Regions from separate parts of the Amygdalobacter indicium genome, predicted to be linked through region 2. Evidence: predicted binding sites of a transcription regulator. Region 2 holds the regulator's gene; the other holds the start of a gene.
The links. The regulator Rex, encoded in region 2, represses fermentation and respiration genes when NADH is low (regulators of the CRP and FNR family bind a similar motif). The targets are predictions, from matches to a motif close to ATTGTTAANNNNTTAACAAT.
Positions count from the first base shown of each region.

Region 1: a site for Rex is predicted at 1,639-1,658, ahead of gap (type I glyceraldehyde-3-phosphate dehydrogenase). Genes of this name have one in related genera too.

Region 1 covers NZ_CP118866.1:501,314-504,516, forward strand. The annotation lists gene glgA (glycogen synthase GlgA) at 1-79, shown strand, start outside; gene PYS60_RS02065 (AI-2E family transporter) at 146-1,573, shown strand; gene gap (type I glyceraldehyde-3-phosphate dehydrogenase) at 1,711-2,781, shown strand; gene hpf (ribosome hibernation-promoting factor, HPF/YfiA family) at 2,986-3,203, shown strand, end outside.
Region 2 covers NZ_CP118866.1:682,943-686,145, reverse strand. The annotation lists gene PYS60_RS02860 (Maf family protein) at 1-152, shown strand, start outside; gene PYS60_RS02855 (radical SAM protein) at 172-1,197, shown strand; gene PYS60_RS02850 (redox-sensing transcriptional repressor Rex) at 1,276-1,926, opposite strand; gene PYS60_RS02845 (M13-type metalloendopeptidase) at 2,087-3,203, shown strand, end outside.

The sequences.
Region 1 (3,203 bases), 180 kb from region 2:
AACGGCGATGAAATGTGATTTCAGTTGGAACAATGCCGGCAAAGAATATCTGAAATTATACGAAAGTATGATAGAATAAGTAGGAAACAAAGTTACTGCTGCCGCTTCAATTGAGGCGGTTTTCTTTATAGAGAGGCGTAAACGGATGCATATTAAAGGATTCAGAACGCGCGATTTTATCGCTTACGCATTGATAGCGGGTGCAGTTTATTGGCTGTCGCTCAATTTCAATTTTTTACCTAACTGGCTGCACAGCTTTTCCTCCAAGTTATTACCGATAACTTTGGGAGCCGCTTTAGCTTTCGTAATCAATATCCCGACGTCTTACATAGAGCACAAGTTTTTCTCGATTAATTGGGGCAAATATGATTCTGCCAGAAAAAAAGTGAAAAGACCTTTGTCGTTATTACTGTCATTGTTCTTCTTCGGAGCTTTGATTTATGCTTTTTTCGCTTTGCTCTTACCCCAAATTAACGCTACTTTGGTGCGCCTGAGTACGCAAATTCCGCTGACAGTTGCCCGTTTGACCGATCAGGTTGAGAATTTTTTAGAAACCAAACCGCAAATTCGAGAATTTGCCGAAGCCAATAATATCCATCTGGATGATATTGCTCGTCAATTTACTTTAAGCTATGACAAAGTTATTCGTTCGTTAATCAGCGGTATTTCCAATATAGCATTAAATATTATCAGCGGTTTTGTAACCTTCCTCATCAGCCTGATTTTCGGAATCTATATTATATGCGGCAAAGAACAGATAGGGCGGGAAGTTACCGGTCTGCTTTATGCTTTGTTTAATGAAGAAAAGGTTGACCATTTCTTGAAATTGATGATTTTCGCCGGTAAAATGTTCGCCCGTTATATTGCCGCTGCCTGCATGGAAGCGGGAATCTTGGGCTTTCTTGTCCTTGTAGTAATGTTTTTATTCGATATTCCTTATTACAGCCTGATTGCCGTCCTGGTTGCCCTTTTTGCGCTTATTCCTATTTTCGGGGCCTATATTTCCGCCGGCCTTTCCTTTATTTTAATTTTGACTGTAAATGTGCATAAGGCCTTATTATTCTTACCTTTATTTTTTGTCGTGCAACAAATTGAAGGCAATTTAATTTATCCTTTTGTGGTCGGTTCACAGGTGGGTTTGCCGGCAATTTGGGTTTTCGCAGCCGTTTTAATCGGCGGTAACTTTTTCGGTTTCCCCGGCTTAATCCTTTCAGTTCCGCTTTCAGCTGTCCTTTATGTTGTCATAAAACAATATGTCAAGCAGAGCAACGAACAAAGAAATATTGCTGTTGCCAAATTGCACAGTGCCGTAGAATATTTTGCGGTAGAGAAAGACGTTGATGCTCTTATGCGGCGGGATTACAATCCTACACCGTTTTTTACCGCTATTATGAATAAGCATTTACCGCTTCCGCACCTGCCGCACATCTCTTTGCCCTATTTGACAACAAATGAAAATATGGATAAAAAGAGTGAAGAGGAGCAAGTTAAAAACCCTAAAACCAAGAAAAAACGGGAAACGGGAACTGATAAAACAACCCCGACGAATGGCCCGAAGGATGCAGGGGTTTGAACAAAGATTAGACAATTTGTACAAAATGTGAGAAGTTGGCCGCTTTTATTTGAAATCCGGTGACATCTGATATAAAATAAACAATAGTTCGATAGTTCTTCGAGCATATTTGCTAGATTTAATTTCAGGAGGAAGTTATGGCAATTAAAGTAGGTATTAATGGTTTTGGACGCATTGGTCGTCTGGTATTTCGAGCAATCGCTGATCAAGGTTTGTTAGGCAAGGAAATTGACGTCGTTGCTGTAACAGATATGGGTACTGATGCTGATTATTTTGCTTATCAGATCAAGTATGATTCAACTCAAGGCAGATTTGAGCATGAAGTTTCCAGCAAGAAATCTTCTGCTGAATTAGATCATGACGATATTATCGTTGTTGACGGACATGAGACCAAATGTATCATGGCTCAACGTAATCCGGCCGATTTGCCTTGGAAGGAATTAGGCGTTGATTATGTTATCGAATCTACCGGTTTATTCACCAAAAAAGAAGCAGCTGAAGGACATTTGCAAGCCGGCTGTAAGAAGGTTATCATTTCCGCTCCCGGTAAAGGCGGCGTAAAGACAATCGTTATGGGCGTTAATGAGCACGAATATAATCCTGCAGAGGATAACGTTGTTTCCAACGCTTCCTGCACAACAAACTGCTTGGCACCTGTTGTACACGTTTTGCTCAAAGAAGGTTTCGGTATTGAAACAGGTTTGATGAGTACAATTCACTCCTATACTGCAACACAGAAGACTGTTGACGGTCCGTCCAAGAAGGATTGGCGCGGCGGTCGTGCAGCTGCTGTTAATACTATTCCGAGTTCAACCGGCGCTGCTAAGGCTGTAGGTCAAGTATTACCGGCAACTAAGGGCAAATTAACAGGTATGAGCTTCCGTGTTCCGACACCGACAGGTTCAGTTGTCGATTTGACATTCCGTTCCGAAAAAGATACAAGCATTGAAGAGATTGATGCTGCAATGAAGAGAGCCAGCGAAACATACATGAAGGGTGTTTTGAGCTATTGCAAGGATGATATTGTTTCTACTGATATTATCCATGATAATCATTCCTCTATCTATGACAGCAAGGCTACTTTACAGAACAATCTCCCGGGCGAGAAGCGTTTCTTCAAAGTTGTCAGCTGGTATGATAATGAGTGGGGTTATTCCAATCGTGTAGTTGATTTGTTGCGCTTTATGGCAAGCAAGGATGCTAAATAACAGCTTTCCGGTCTGAAACTTGAAAGTTAAGCCCTGCTCGTCGAAATGATTTTGACAGGCAGGGCTTTTTTGGCATAAGTTTTTCAACAAAGTTTTGTTTGATTGTGTCAACGAGTTAATTGCCCCGATTGTCGCAGTAATATATAATATAGATAACAAAGGTAACTTTGTTCCGGTAATTAGCGTAGAGGGAGCGTGACATTTATGAAGTTTAATTTACAAGGTATTAATGTTAAGATCAGTGAGCGAATTAAAGAACATGCTACTAAGAAGATAAATAAATTGGAGCGTAATTTAGCTGCTCAGGATCAGGTGGAAGCTAAATTCAGCGCCGTCAATAATTCTGTTATTTGCGAATTGACATTGAAGGTTGACGGTTATTTCTATCGTACGACAGCTAATGTTAACGACGCTACTGTCGC
Region 2 (3,203 bases):
AAACGCCAATGGTACCGGACTTAAGCTTGAGTCGACCTCTAATTTTCGATAATTCGGCAACTGCAGTCGGCCAAGTCAACAGTTTGCAAAGCAAATTGCAGGAGTTAAGACGAAATGATTCTTCGTTACCGTCATTTTTGCAAAAAAATTAAGTCAGCAGTTTAATCCGACATGAATCAGGAAAATCTGGAAATATTAAACAGTCTGAAGCTCGATTCCGACCTCAATTCCTGGCAAAAACTATATCGTTGTTGTCAAATTTGTCCGCAGAATTGTCGGGTCAATCGTTTGGCCGGAGAGCTGGGCTTCTGTTTGACCGATAAAGATTTGCACATTGCGCGCGCCGCTTTGCATTTTTACGAAGAACCGCCGATTTCCGGGGCTTCAGGCTCGGGTGCAATTTTCTTTACCGGTTGTAATATGTCTTGTGTTTTTTGCCAGAACTGCGCTATTTCCACTTCCAGAAGACGGAAAAATGTGAATAAACTCGGCAAAGTTTTCAGTCAGGAAGAATTTCTGCAAACCTGCTTTGATTTGCAGGATCAAGGTGCATGTAACATAAATTTGGTTACCGCCGGCCATCAGTTGGCGACTTTAATTCCCTGTTTGGAAAATTTGAAAAAGGCGGGCTTAAAAATTCCTCTAGTTTATAACAGTTCTTCTTACGAAAATTTGGAGATGATTAAAAAGCTCGACGGTCTTATTGATATTTATTTGCCTGATATTAAATTTTATCGTTCCGATTTAGCTGCAAAATATCTGGGTTGCCCCGATTATCCGGAAGTAAGTTTCAGTGTTGTGCGGGAAATGTACCGTCAAGTCGGTAAATTAAAGTTTCAAAAGCAGCCTGTGACTGCAACTTCTAAGGCCGCCTGTCATTTTCCGCTATTGAAAAAAGGGCTTGTCCTGCGGATTCTGCTCATGCCCGGCTATCTGAACGATGCCAAAGCGGTTTTAAGTTACGCTTACACCTGTTTTTCGGACAATATCTACATCAGTTTGATGAACCAGTATACTCCTATTCCCCAAATACTGCGAAAATATCCTGAACTTAATCGACATGTGAAAACGGAAGAATACGAAGAATTTGTCAATTTCGCGCTTGATCTGGGCGTTAAACATGCCTTTACGCAGGATGAAAGTACTCAGAGCGATTCTTTTATCCCCGATTTTCAAATGTATAATCCCGACATATAAAAACGCCCGTCCGTACGGGATAAACCCGCTTAACGGAACAGGCGCTTAATAATTTACAATGCTTTTTCAGCTGAGAACTCAGCCGTTGGCATTCAAACGTTTCAATTCATATTGGTTCCACAACAAAGCTAATGATTGTGCCAAGTCAACGTTCTCAACAATAACTGCATCGTTCAAATTCAGATGAACGGTAGAGAAGTTCCAAATAGCTTTAACGCCTAATTGTGCCAACTTCTCGGCTGTAGCTTGAGCCTGATCATGAGGAACGGTCAAAATAGCCAATTCCGGCAACTTGTGCTTCTCAATCTCGTTAATGTTGTAAACAGGGACTTCGGAATCCTTGTACTTGGCAATCAAATCCGGATTGATATCATAAGCAGCGGAAATTGCCAAACCGTACTCTTTGAAACCTGAGTAATGGAGGAAAGCACCGCCCAAGTGACCAACACCGATTAAGACAGCTTCACGAACATTGTTGTAGCCGAGGAAGCTCTTAATATCGTTAATCAAACGATCGATGGGGAAACCTGTACGGGGTTTACCTGAGTCTGAAACCCAAGCCAAATCCTTACGGACCTGAATACCGGTCAAGCTGAGCATGGAAGCAATTGTCGATGAGGAAATTGCTGTCATTCCCTTAGCCTGCATGTGCAACAGGCAATTCAAATAAGTAGGCATTCTACGAATTGTAGGAGCCGGAACACTTTCAGTTCTAACACGTCTAAACATATTAAATCTCCTTCAGTATTAATCATAATTTACATATTATACTAATATTTTTATATTATAGCAGACTTATCGGTATACAACATATGGTATAATCAAGATTAATCAAAAATTAAAAAAGATTTATAAACAAGCCACAAATGACAGGCTGTTAGGAGGAACAATGAGGTTAGAAGACGATTTTTACACCTACGTTAATGCAGAATGGCTTAAAAATGCCGTAATTCCGCCGGATCGCCCCGCTACGGGCACGTTTCACGAATTAGATGAATCTATTGAGAAATACTTGTTGAAACTGTCCGAAACTTGGCTGCAAAAGCCTGAATCGGTAAATGATAATCCGCACTTGTCGGCTTATGTTAAGCTTTTACGCCTGGCCAGAGATGAGAAAAGCCGCGAAAGCAACGAAATTCCCGCATTATTGGGGCTTTCCGCCGAATTGGATAAGTATACTTCCTTTGCAGAAATTTGCCGAAATTATGGTAAATATAAGTTTACAGGCCTGCCTTTTCCGTTGACCATAGATATAGAGGCAGATATGAAGCGGGCACGCAAAAAAATCCTTTATTTCGGACCGGCCGGAACAATTTTACCCGATTCTACCTATTATCAACCGGGGCATCCGCAAGCTGCGCAACTGTTGGATAATTACAAGCACTGCACCTCAGCTTACCTGCAGGCATTAGGTTTGAGCAACGTAGAAGAGTTGGTAGAATTAACCATGAAATTCGATGCCTCTTTCGCTATTTACACCAAGAGTAATGAGCAAAAGGCCGATTATGTCGACAGTTATCATCCGCAAACTTTGCAAACCTACATTGATAAATTGCCGGCGGAGCTGCAGGCATTGGGAACGGAACTGCAGAATATTTTCCATCTGTCCGCTGATGATATTGTCAGCGACAGTGAACCGGAATTTACAGCCTCTTTGAGCAAATTTGTCAATTCGACTGATTTCTCCGCTTTTAAGGCTTGGGCTCTGGTTAATTTTCTCCTGCACAACAGCAAATATTTAACTGACGATTTGCGCATTAAAGGCGGCGAATATGGGCGTATGTTGCTCGGAGCGGCCGAACCGCGTAATTTTGAGAGATATACTTTTGATTTAGCTAATTCGTATTACAGCGATCCTGTCGGTCTGTATTATGCTCATACCAATTTCAGCGAACAATCTAAAATGGATGTTTTAGAAATGTTGAAGCAGATGATTCAAGTCTATGAGCAAAGGCTCAGTCAAATTACCTGGTTATCGGCTTCTACCAAAGAAAAGGCTATTAAAA